Regions from separate parts of the Bacillus sp. FSL R5-0422 genome, predicted to be linked through region 2. Evidence: predicted binding sites of a transcription regulator. Region 2 holds the regulator's gene; the other holds the start of a gene.
What was found. The regulator LexA, encoded in region 2, represses DNA repair genes until DNA is damaged. The targets are predictions, from matches to a motif close to CGAACATATGTTCG.

Region 1 (6,659 bases), 680 kb from region 2:
AATCAAATAGTTCTAACTTCATTTCCTTCACCTATTCTGTAGTTAACTAGTTAACGTTATTTCATCCGTCCAAAGATATTCAGTAATATCGTGAGCACGATGCTAATGACAATGCAAGTGATCACAGGAAAAAAGAACGTCACATTTCCTTTTTTCACAAAAATATCACCTGGAAGCTTACCAACCAATTGAAATACTAACCCTGCGGCAAAAAGGACACCACCTAAAATCATCAATATTTTAGGGAATTCAGTCACGAATCGGAACCTCCATTTGAAAGTGTTCATACGCTTCTCTTGTGACGACTCGTCCTCTTGGTGTTCTTTGCAGGAAACCAATTTGCAGTAAATACGGTTCGTACACATCTTCAATCGTATGTGATTCTTCTCCAATTGTCGCTGAGATTGTATCAAGCCCAACAGGACCGCCTCTAAATTTTTCAATCATACTTAAAAGCAGCTTACGATCGATATGATCAAGACCAAGCTTGTCGACTTGAAGGCGCTCAAGGGCATCTTCCGCAATGTCCTCGGTAATCGCATGATTTCCAAGCACCTGGGCAAAATCTCTTACTCTTCTGAGTAGACGATTGGCAACCCTCGGCGTACCGCGGGAACGTCTTGCGATCTCTTCGGCTGAGCGAAGATCAATCCCAATCTCGAACAGCTCGGCTGTTCTTGAAACAATGTGAGCCAAATCTCTTTGCTCATAGTATTCCAATCTTGCATGTACCCCAAACCTGTCACGAAGCGGCGCTGTTAAAAGCCCAACACGGGTTGTAGCACCTACAAGTGTAAATGGCGGTAAATCAAGCCGTACAGAGCGCGCTGTATCTCCTTTGCCAATGACGATATCTAAACAAAAATCCTCCATTGCTGGATAAAGTACTTCCTCAATTGAACGCTGCAAGCGATGAATTTCATCTATAAACAACACATCACCTGGCTCAAGAGACGTTAAAATCGCCGCCAAATCACCAGGACGTTCAATCGCTGGTCCAGATGTTGTACGCAGCTGAACATTCATTTCATTGGCAATAATTGACGCAAGCGTCGTTTTCCCGAGTCCGGGCGGTCCGTATAAGAGGACGTGATCGAGCGTTTCCTGCCTCATACGGGCAGCTTCAATAAACACACTGAGGTTATCCTTAACTTTTTGCTGACCGATATATTGGCTAAGTGTCTGAGGCCGCAGACTTTGCTCAATGGCTGATTCATGGTTGTCTGCTTCAGTTGAGACGAGCCGTTCATCCATGAGACATCACCTTATTTCAACATTTTTTGTAAAGCTTTTTTCACATATTGATCGGTTGTGAGATTCTTTTCTTCTTTTAACAATGGATATACCTTTTTAATTTCGCGATCACCGTATCCAAGAACACTTAAGGCTTCAAGCGCTTCGTCTAATGCTGTTTGCTGCGTTTCGACCTGAATATGGTCCTCGTGATTAAATAGATTGCCAATCATTTCAGGAACAACATCAGCTAGCTTTCCTTTTAGATCGAGAATGATTTGGCGAGCTGTCTTTTTGCCAACGCCAGGGAACTTGATCAGGAACGCTTCATCTTCACGTTCTATCGCTGAGATGACAGCGCCAGGATCACCGGAAGCAAGAATCGCTAGAGCCCCCTTCGGCCCAATCCCTGTGACATTTAACAGTTTTGTGAACAGCGCTTTTTCTTCTCGTGTTTGAAATCCATATAACGAGAAAGCGTCTTCCTTTATGTAATGATACGTATAAATCGTTTCTTGTTTATTGATTTGATAGATAAACGGGTTTGGGCTATAGACTTGATATCCCACTCCGCCGTTTTCTATGACAACATATTGCGGGCACACATAATCAATGGTCCCTTTTACAAACTCTATCACCGTTTTCACCTCTTTGACTGTTCTTCATTGTAACATAAATCGAGAAGAAAACCGCAATAAAAGTTAACATACGTTCGCTCAATCCATTTTTACGATGACACCACGAAAAACAGCTTGCGGCCTTCACACCAGCAAGCTGTTATACGCGTTAAAACGATATTTCATTTCGGTAAGGTTTCATGACTTCAAGCACATGCTCAAATTCATCCTTTGTTCGAAAAGGGATGCCTTGCTCAAGCTGCTCCTCCACATGACTTTCTAAACGGGACGTATCAATTTGAAAAAAGAGATGAATGGGCTCCGCCCAGCCGTCAGGCCTTCCATGAAACGTAGAAATCACACCGTCCTCTGATAATCCGATATATCCATTTGCTTTACTTAATGGAGAGATATCATCAATTTGCTTTCTAAAAAGCGCAAAATCCTCTTTCTGTTCTACTAGCGTCCAGCCTTTATACTGCGACCAGAATGTGTCTTTGTCTTCTAATGATGCCCGGTGTCTTTCAATACTCACATCTCCGTCTAGATAGACTTTTTCAAGCTGTACGGTGATCGAGTTTGACTGCTTTTGCAAGTGTTCTTTTCCCTCCATATCCGCAGCGAAAAAAAGCACACTTGTCATGATAAGTCCTGTAACGAAACATTTCATCTTCACTTTCACTATTTACACCTCTTTAAAACATGAGATCGATGCATGACATATGTAGTTTGACCCATTTTTCTAAACATTAACCAAATCGATGATATGAATATATGGGAAGAGTCTTTCGTTGTATCCTTCATTCGTAAATGGTATGTTTTATACAATCCATTGCTTTATCGAATGCTCGGTTTTTCATCATTCGTTTTTCAGCCGCATAAACTGAAACCAAAGAAGGTGAAGCCAATGTCAGAAGTCAAAAGATTAGCCGAATCGATTCAGTATCATGAGGATAAACGTCTTCATAAGCTTGCCTTTAAACCGGCAGAGCTTGAGCTGTGTGGCAAAGGAAGAAGTGCCTATGTCTTTTCATACAAAAAAGACGGCAAGAAAATGGCGCTAAAAGTCTTTTTCCCTTCTTATCAACATATTGCCCGTAAAGAAGCCGCCATTTATGAAAAACTCTCTGGTTCGTCTTACTACCCTGAGATTTATGAATCTGGGGATCAGTATATTTTAATGGAATATATTAAAGGAAATACTTTTTATGAATGCCTCACAAAGGGGATTCCTATTAAAAAACAAATGATTGAACAAGTCGATGATGCGCTAGAAGAAGCACGCGAGAAAGGGTTGAACCCTTCTGACATCCACCTGCGGAATCTGATCTTAACAAAGGAAGGACAGGTCAGGGTCATTGACGTTGCCCGTTTCACACAAACAAAAGCTTGCCATCAATGGGATGACTTAAAAGCCGCTTACGCTTATTATCAAAAGCCTTTTTTTCCGAAAAAAGCACCACGTCTATGGCTTGAAGTGATTGCTTATTTCTATAAAAAGAACTGGCTGTCCCGTGGTCAGCTTAATAATCGAAATGATTTCTCTGCATAATGAAAGCCGCTCTTACCGAGCGGCTTTTCTCTGTCAATCTGTTTCTGTTTCAACATGGATGCTATTCACATTTAATAAGTTAATGATTTCATTATTCAGCTTAAACCAATGATTGGCTTCTTCAATTTTCTTATACACATCATAGGTAGCTGGACGTTTTAGCTCGAAATCAAGCACTTCCCCATTGTTCATATGAAATGTTACCTTAAATACTTTCATCATAAGATCACCTTCCACTCTCTCTTGTTAGCTGGCCAAATAGATCGGCTCTTTTCATTCATTCTCTACTCAACTCGTTTCCCCTCCTTCTTTCCTTTCAAACACAAGAAGTTTAAATTTTGTTTAAATTCAAACAACATCTCTATCTCTCTTCTTTGCAAAGAAGTATATTATTTAAAAAGGAGGTTTTCTTTATGAAACGGAAAAAGAAACGAACATCTCCAGAAAGACAAACAGTCTTGTTTCATTTAACAGATGCCCTCATTCCAAGTCTGGACATGATAGGGGTTGCATTAAAGGCATTTTTCCACCTCTTAAGAAAAGCCTTTTCCGTGATCTGATATAAAGCCCCGTAGGTTCTTTTTTAGGATGAATATATTTGACTTCCTCCGCTGATAAACTCCTTCGCCTTTTTCTCCATCTCTTTTTTCACTTCTTCTGATTGATTGCGAATATCATGGGAAATTTTCATGCTACAAAACTTCGGTCCGCACATCGAGCAGAAATGGGCAGTCTTAGCGCCTTCAGCAGGCAATGTTTCATCATGGAACGCCATCGCTCTTTCTGGATCAATTGACAGGTTGAATTGGTCACGCCATCTAAATTCAAACCTTGCTTTCGATAAAGCATCATCGCGCTTTTGAGCAGCAGGATGTCCTTTCGCTAGATCAGCAGCATGAGCGGCAATTTTATAAGCGATCACACCTTCTCTTACATCTTCTTTGTTCGGCAGCCCTAAATGCTCCTTTGGCGTTACATAGCATAGCATCGCTGTTCCATACCAGCCGATCATAGCTGCGCCGATGGCAGATGTAATATGATCATATCCCGGAGCAATATCTGTTGTAAGAGGCCCTAATGTATAAAATGGTGCCTCTTTGCAAATCTCCATTTGCTTGTCCACATTTTCTTTGATTTTATCCATTGGAACATGTCCAGGTCCTTCAATCATCACCTGTACATCATGTTTCCATGCGATCTCTGTCAATTCACCTAACGTTTCTAGCTCTGCAAACTGCGCTTCATCATTGGCATCAGCTATTGATCCTGGTCTAAGCCCATCTCCAAGTGAAAAAGCAATATCATACGTTTTCATAATCTCACAAATGTCTTCAAAGTGGGTATAAAGGAAATTCTCTTGATGATGAGCAAGACACCACCTTGCCATAATGGCACCGCCTCTTGAAACAATACCAGTCACCCGGTCGACTGTCAGAGGAATATACCTTAACCGCACGCCCGCATGAATCGTGAAGTAGTCTACTCCTTGCTCTGCTTGTTCAATTAATGTGTCTCTGTACACGTCCCACGTCAAATCTTCTGCCACGCCATTCACTTTCTCAAGCGCCTGATAAATGGGAACGGTGCCTACTGGGACTGGACAATTCCGTATGATCCATTCCCTCGTTGTATGAATATCCTTTCCTGTAGACAGATCCATCATGGTGTCTGCCCCCCATCTGATCGCCCATGTCATTTTTTCAACTTCTTCATCAATGGATGATGTCACAGCTGAATTGCCAATGTTCGCATTGATTTTGACATGAAAATGCCTTCCGATAATCATCGGTTCACTTTCAGGATGGTTAATATTCGCTGGAATGACAGCTCTTCCGCTGGCAACTTCCTCTCTCACGAACTCAGGGCTTAGCCCTTCTCTTAAGGCGATGAACTCCATTTCAGGCGTGACAATACCTTTTTTTGCATAGTGCATTTGCGTCACACAGGCACCTTGTTTTGCACGAAGCGGCTTATGATGAAAATCAGTATGAATATGCTGATGAGACCCGTTTCTAGAGCGATAGCCGTTATCTTCAGGTTTTACATGGCGCCCTTCATAGCTTTCTGTATCTCCCCTTTCTTCGACCCATGCTGCTCTCAGACGGTTAAGCCCTTTTGTCACATCGATATGGGCATGCTCATCCGTGTAAGGACCACTCGTATCGTACACACGAATTGGTTCATTTTGAATCATTCCTGCCTGCGTCACCGTTTGCGTGAGGGCAATTTCTCTTTTTGGCACTAAAATGTCAGGTCTTGACCCTTTCTCATACACCTTTCGGCTGCCGTCAAAGCTTGATAATAACGATTGAGTTGTTGGGATATTTTTCTTTTCTTTCATTTGCTGTTCTCTCCTTCTCTTCTTGTCACCGGACAGGATGGAATCAGCACCAGCAAAAAACCAGGCTCTATGAAAAGAACCTGGTTTCGTCGTTAGAAATAAACATGAATGTCATCCGTAAATGACCCATGTATCATCTTCAACTTCCCCACGCTGGTACGAGCCAGATCAGGTCCAAAGGGTTAAGAAGTATACACTTCTCTCTCAGCCCAGCCTCGGGCACCCCTAGTCACATTTATTATTTTCCACAACAGTGTAGCATAGCGATGCCATGAAAAAAAGAAGTTTCAGGAAAATAGTTCCTTTTCACTACAAAAGAAATAAAGCCAGCTTAATATACACATTGATATACACCCTCCATCCCAACCATTTAGATAAAAACTGAAATAATCATTGATCCTTTCCTCCTATTATGTATAATTAATCTAAACGGAGAATTTTTATACAAACTTTTTCAAAGGAAGTTCTAGTCGATTGCAAACATTTCTCACATTTATCGTCGTAGGATTCTCAATTGCTCTGCCAGTCGGAGCGATCACGGTTGAAATGACAAAACAGGGATTAAAAAACGGCTTCTTTCATGGTTTAACCGTAGGAGCAGGCGGCATGACCATCGATCTCTTACTTATCTTGGCTTTATATGCTGGATTTGCTCAGTTTTTATCACTGCCATTTGTCCAAATCCCGCTTTGGCTAATCGGAGCTATATTCTTAATGATTCTCGCATACGATTCCATTAAACATGCGGATCAAGACATCCATTTAGCTGGCGAAAAAGTCAATAAATCATTCGCAAAAACGTACAGAAACGGCTTGCTTGTCGCGGTATCTCCTGGAAACCTTGTGTTTTGGGTTTCTGTATTCGGTGCTGTACTGGCAGATGCCTATACAAAAACAGATTCATCTGAATTTATGC
Region 2 (6,659 bases):
CCCCGCTTGATTTTCAGGTTATGAATTTTTCGTTGATATTCTTCAACGACTCCGACGATCTCAATCACCATTTCATCAGCTTCTGAAAGCTCAAGCTCGCCTCTATGAAACGTACTGTACACCTTCACATTCTCTTTAAAAAGACAATGAAGAAGCGCAATTTTTGCTTGTCCTCTTCCGAGACGTGTTTCATCCTGGATAAGAACAGCATCAATTGACTTTTCTCTTAGTGTAGCTAGCATATCAAACACACCATCGCGATCTAGATCATACCCGCTTGCTTTTTCTTTAATAACTTTAACCACATTCATCTTGTGCATAGCAGCTAAAGCCAGCAATTCTTCTTCTTGTCTCTTCAGCGAGGTTTCCTGCTCTTCTTTGACAGTGCTTACTCTCGCATAGATGATTGCATTCATGTCTTCAATCGACCTTTCTACTGTACTGTTGCAAGTTGATATACGACTGGATGCTCTTTTTTGACTGGTATGACAAGGATGTCACCAGGCTGGATTTCTGTTGAAGCAAGATCATTGTGCTGAGTGACCCAGTCAATAAACGCATTTTTATCAATAGATTTGCTGTCGTTTACTTGATCAGCTAACCCCCAAAGAGTATCACCTGATTGAACTTCTATTTTAACATATTGATTTGGATCATTATGGCTTGTGACTGCAATAAGTGAGAGAAATATGCCAACGATGAATGAGAATACCCCAATAAAAATAATAGATTCTTTTAACCTCATAATGTCATCTCTCCTAATAGAATGTGTGTTCGTTCTTTCTGTCACTTATTATAAATACGAACAAACGTTTCTGTCAAACGTTTTTTTCGAACCTATGTTTGTACTGTTAGGAAAAACATGCTATAATTTCTTTAAAATTGACGTTTTGAGGTGCAAAAGATGACGAAGCTATCAAAAAGACAACTCGATATCCTGACATTCATCAAAGAAGAAGTAAAAAGTAAGGGCTATCCCCCATCCGTTCGTGAAATTGGAGAAGCTGTCGGTCTAGCATCCAGTTCAACGGTTCATGGACATTTAGCTAGACTAGAAACGAAGGGCTTAATAAGAAGAGACCCGACAAAACCTAGAGCGATCGAAGTACTAGATGAAGAGGAATTGAATATTCCAAAGAGTGCTGTAATGAACGTACCAGTCATCGGAAAAGTAACAGCAGGCTTGCCTATTACAGCTGTTGAGAATGTAGAAGAATACTTCCCTCTTCCAGAAACTTTTGCAGCACCAGATGAACAAGTATTTATGCTTGAAATTATGGGAGAAAGTATGATTGACGCAGGTATTTTGGACAAGGACTATGTCATTGTTCGTCAGCAGAGCACTGCTAACAATGGAGATATTGTCGTCGCCATGACAGAGGAAGATGAAGCGACAGTCAAGCGTTTCTATAAAGAAAATACTCACTTTAGATTACAGCCAGAAAATCCATCTATGGAACCGATTATTTTACAGAATGTAAGTATACTAGGTAAAGTGATTGGCGTATTTAGAAATATTCACTAAAAAAAGCCGGTATTTCATCAGCTAATGATGAGAACCGGCTTTTTTTTATGAACAAGAATAGGCAAGAATACTCGAGCTTGGGAAGGAACCAAATGTAAAGTTCGGCCAAATAAAGCCCGTTGTTCTCCCGAATGGCTGTGAGGACAGGACATACATTAAAAATACTTGACCGTTTCTCATAAAGACAATCGTCCATCTTCTATTACATCCCGCAGCGAATTGAACCGATTGCTGCCCTCCACCTGTTTGCCCTGAAATTAGTGACTGCATGCTTTGAGGCTGTGATAATGCTTGCTGATATTGCGAAATAATATGCTGTGGTGGAGCTGGCGGGGCTGAGCCACTAGATCCGTGCCCAGTGCCTCCTCCTCCGAATGGGAATCCTGGAAATCCTCCAACTTGTGAAGGAAACGACGGAAAACCTTGCATCTGCCTATCATATGAGTACCCATTCCACATACCTTCATACGGATAATACATATTCAACACCACTTTCTTAGACATTCATCACGATAGTATATGACATAAATGAAAAAGCGTGTTGAACGTCCAAAAAGAAACTTTTCCAAAAAACGTTTTGTTCTTCTTTAGAACGGTTAAATACTAGATATAAAGAAAAAATAAAAAAATGAAAACTTTTTGCCACCTTTAAACGTTATATATATAGAAAGAAAAGAAATAAAAAACATTTTAATTTAATACTTGTAATATCACTGTAATTATTGTAACATTTGTAACATAAGAAGTTTTCATTGAGAAAAGGAGGCAATTGCCTTGAAAAAATTATTCGTTTTATTAACTGCTATTATGCTTATGATCTCATTACAATCTACAACATTGGCCGCTTCTAAAAAACCAGCCACTTTGACAAATAAAGAAGCGTTACATATTGCCCTTGATGCACGAGAACACTTTTGGAGTGCGATGTCAGGCTACAAAATTAAGGAACATTCTGATTACAAATTAAAATCATTTAGCTATAAAGACATGACTTACAACTATCTTTCTAAAACATTTGATACAAAGAAAAAACTAAACAGCTACCTATCTCAAGTTTTCACAAAAGAAGCCATCAATCAAGGTTTAAAAGACTACCAGTTCATTGTTCATAAAGGTAAAATGGCTGTTCCAGTTGGCGACGGAGACAATATGCTTAATTGGGATAAAGCAACACCTAAACTTGTCTCTAAAAAACAAACAGTCCGCACATATGAATTCACTGTCCCAACACTTGACGGTCGCAAAGTAAAAAGAACAGTTACGTTCGAAAAAGGACAAAAAGATTGGAAAGTCACAAAAATTGACGCTGTTATCTAAATAAAAAACCAGGCCATTAATCGGCCTGGTTTTTATATTGGAGAAAATTCAGTCATGCGTTCTAATGCGTGAGCAAGTGATGCTGCCGTGCGAAATTCATTAAAAGGAAGCCCGAGCTGTACAGCGGTTTGGGCAATTTCTGGTCTGATTCCTGAAATGGTTGTCTCTACTCCAATTAACCGAAGTGATGTGACAAGATCAAAAATTTGCTGAGCCACCATTGTATCAATAATGACAACGCCCGATAAATCAATACATAAATGCTGCACACCTTTTTGTGAGCACTGTTTCAGCGTATTTTCTAAAATAATCTTTGCTCTCGCTGTATCAATATCACCTACTAACGGCAATAACGCAATATGGCTTTTTAAAACAATGACAGGTGAACTTAGCTCGTAAATCATGTCTCTTTGTGCCACGAGCTTCTTCGTTGTATTTTTCACGTATTGCTGAATGAACACATGAATTGAAATATTAAATGCCTCTGAAATTAAATCATACCAATAAAAGATGCGGTCAATATCAATATCATCTTGACGCTGCTTAATAAATTCTTTTAAGTAATGAAGGACCACTCTTTGATTAGACATGTATTCTCTCACAACATAATCTAATGGTGTGTTTAAATGCTTCGGATCACTGGCTAAGTCTTCAGACCACTTCTTAAACTCAGTATGTAAATACGTCTTGTCTTCAATAAGCGCACGTATAAAATGCTGGTAATAATCTTGATTTTGCCGTTTCAGCTCTGATATGATGCTGGAATCTGTTGAACGATAGATTGATTCTGGATCATCATCCTCAATTGAATCATACCAAGTTTCAGTCAGTTTCTCTGCATGTTGCATGAAATAGTCGTATAATGCACGGTTCTTATCCATAAGCATATATCCCTTCACATTCTGTCATTGAATTGTATCTTATAGGTCAATTGTACACTGAATCTTTTGTCCCTGCGAACTCCAATACGCTCTAGCGAACAAAAAAGACACCTACTCATAGGCGCCTCTCTTTTAGTTTTATTTCACAATAAATAATATTCTTTTCCCATCAGGATACCCACTCATCTGGTGTCCGACCCAGGAGCCTGCTCCCCTATTGTCAGACGGGCTGACATATTGAACACTCGCCCCTTTTCCTCCTTCAAGACAAACGGCCATTGGCCACTCATCTCGGTCGAATCCTGGTTTAGTCGGAATGCCTTTTAAAGATTCTTGCCTGCGGGCATCTGCTCCATTTCGGTCTATCGTACACACATCTGAATGCCCTTTTCGAATGGCTTCTTGAATATGACTGCCTGTTTCAGGATACCGTTCCTTTGGAAATTGAATGACATGATCATATCGTTCCGCGCCTTTTGCTGCATGTTCCTCCCCAAAACCACCTAACAGCGTGCCCATCCATATCACAAAGCACAAAGCAACAGCAGCCATCCAGCCTCTTCTCATCTTCAAAAGTATGAGACCTCCTCATTTTTCTAGAGCAGAATCTTGACTTAAAGGGAATGTGTCATTTTAATGTATGAGTCGTTCACGAATGACATGTGAAAAAAATGAAGAGGCTGAGAGGTCAATGGATCTTTCAAGCACATAAAGATAGACACTTATTTCCACATAAAAAAGCTTGTCCCCTATGAAGGAAACAAGCTTTAGCCCCTAGCTATTATTGTGCTTTTGCATAGTTGATAAATTCAACAAAGGCTGCTGTCGCTTTTGGACCGCCATTAATCGTTCCGTTTGAATAACCTGCGTTATGAACCCCAACGATTTGCTGATTTTGATCTAGCATCGCTGAGCCTGAATTTCCGCTAAATGTATCAATCGTATAGTATGCGAGATTCGTATCTTCTCTTGTCACAGGACCTGACATCTCCCATTGCGAGATCTTGCCAGTCGATCTCATTTTATCACCTGGATATCCAGAAATTTTAATCGTTGTCCCAGTTAAGTTTGTCACCTGACGGATGGAACGGTAACCGACTGTATTGCCAATGTTCGTATCTGTTTTGATTACAGCAAAATCATATTGGCTCGCACCTGTATTGATATATCCGCTTGGCACATAGAATTCCGTCATTTTTGCTGAGCCATTCACTGCTGTGCTATCGTTCATGCCTGGATACACCGATCCTTTTGCACTATAACTTCTTGATGCTGTATTGTACACACAGTGTCCGTTTGTCAAAATTTTGTTAGGGGCAATAAGTGTCCCCGTGCAGCTTGAGCCGCCAAATGTAATATAAGCAATTGAATTGTATGGTGCCACTCTTGTGTTTGCTACTTTTGTTCTACCATCATCTCCAATGACGACTTTCGTTTGAAAGTCTTTTAAATATTTTGATAGTGGTTTTACTTTTTCGCCAACAGTAGAAGATAGATCATCCACTTTGTCAAAGGATGAGGGGGATTTCGAATCATTGTGGAAATCACTTGAAGAGATCACCTTTCCATCAGAAGTCACCATGTCATAATCAGACGTTAGTACTGAATCCGATGCTGCATGGGCAAAACCAGGCACACTTAAAGCACCAAAAATGAGTAGAGAAGGGAGTAACATTTTCACCTTTTTCATCATATTCCTCCTTTATGTCCTATATCAAAAATCATACGATTGTTTCATATTGGAGTAAATGAGAGAATATTCTTATTTTTTCAAAATATTTCATTATTAAATTAGGTGTTTTGAATCTTTCCAACTTTCATTCTATCGATCTCACCTTTCTTGATGAAAAGGAAAAACCGCCTAATTGGCGGCCTTTCCTCTTGTTAGCTCCATACATCTTTTACATATCTATTATTATTCGCAAGGGTTGTTAGCCAATTTTCAGCGTCTTCCTTCGAGCATTGTTTCTCGTGTTGATAGAGGTCGATCAATGTAGCCTCTACATCTGGTGCCATGACTTTTCCGTCCCCGCACACGTAAAGATACGCACCTTCATCGAGTAATTTGATGAGCATATCGCCGTCTTCTTTTAACAAGTGCTGGACATATACTTTTTGGTCTTTGTGACGAGAATAAGCCCGGCGGATGTGAACAACTTCTTTTTGCGCTGCAAGCTGCATTTCCTCAAAATACAGATCATCTTCATGAGGGTGACGGCAGCCAAAATACAGGTGAGCTTCGCCTAGTCGCTTGCCTTCCTTCTGCCGCACTTCTCTTGCCTGAACAAATCCTCTAAATGGAGCGATTCCTGTACCCGGTCCGATCATGATCATCGGTGTTTCGGATGAAGGCGGCAGCTGGAATCCTGCCTGCGCTTCGTGAAGGAAGCAAGCGACTTCTTCTCCTTTTTGTAGATCACATAAATAGTTCGATGCGACTCCTGCATATTCACCGCGGCCGCTCCACGCTTTCCCTTTCACAACCGCCACTGTGATACTGACTCTTTTCTCATCGACCTTTGGTGAGCTAGAAATAGAATAATAGCGCGGCTTCAAACCTGGTAAAAGTGCTAAAAAGTGCGCAAATGGCATTTCACACGCTTCATATTGATCTAGTAAGTCAAGCATGGTGACTCGTTTCTTTAAAATAGCTTCTTGATATGCTCCACCAGCCATTTGCTCAAGCTCCACGCGGTGAGGAGGACAAACTGTATACGCGGCGAGCTCTCTTAGCTGCGTACGTGTTGCCGGTTCTTGAAGCTCAACATGTGACGCAAGTAATTCTCTTATTTGAATGGGCTGACCTAAAGGTAAGTGATTTGCTTCTTTCTCAGAAGAAAGCTTGATGTGCTGCTTAGGATCTAGATTGAAGCGATCAATCACCCGCTGAACGAGTACATCACGATTTTTCGGAACAATTCCGATATGATCCCCTT

Region 1: the regulator LexA is predicted to act here: its motif matches at 1,935-1,948, upstream of ruvA (Holliday junction branch migration protein RuvA).

What each region holds. Positions count from the first base shown of each region.
Region 1 is NZ_CP152014.1:2,369,674-2,376,332, forward strand. It holds gene queA (tRNA preQ1(34) S-adenosylmethionine ribosyltransferase-isomerase QueA) at 1-22, opposite strand, end outside; gene MKX52_RS12120 (DUF2905 domain-containing protein) at 57-257, opposite strand; gene ruvB (Holliday junction branch migration DNA helicase RuvB) at 250-1,254, opposite strand; gene ruvA (Holliday junction branch migration protein RuvA) at 1,266-1,871, opposite strand; gene MKX52_RS12135 (intercompartmental signaling factor BofC) at 2,020-2,520, opposite strand; gene MKX52_RS12140 (serine/threonine protein kinase) at 2,758-3,402, shown strand; gene MKX52_RS12145 (hypothetical protein) at 3,436-3,624, opposite strand; gene MKX52_RS12150 (hypothetical protein) at 3,816-3,962, shown strand; gene thiC (phosphomethylpyrimidine synthase ThiC) at 3,986-5,743, opposite strand; TPP riboswitch at 5,872-5,980, opposite strand; gene MKX52_RS12160 (LysE family transporter) at 6,218-6,659, shown strand, end outside.
Region 2 is NZ_CP152014.1:1,690,222-1,696,880, reverse strand. It holds gene MKX52_RS08495 (recombinase family protein) at 1-416, opposite strand, end outside; gene yneA (cell division suppressor protein YneA) at 434-745, opposite strand; gene lexA (transcriptional repressor LexA) at 905-1,525, shown strand; gene MKX52_RS08480 (hypothetical protein) at 1,571-2,005, opposite strand; gene MKX52_RS08475 (IseA DL-endopeptidase inhibitor family protein) at 2,300-2,842, shown strand; gene MKX52_RS08470 (STAS domain-containing protein) at 2,875-3,723, opposite strand; gene MKX52_RS08465 (NucA/NucB deoxyribonuclease domain-containing protein) at 3,862-4,242, opposite strand; gene MKX52_RS08460 (trypsin-like serine protease) at 4,505-5,413, opposite strand; gene MKX52_RS08455 (bifunctional cytochrome P450/NADPH--P450 reductase) at 5,608-6,659, opposite strand, start outside.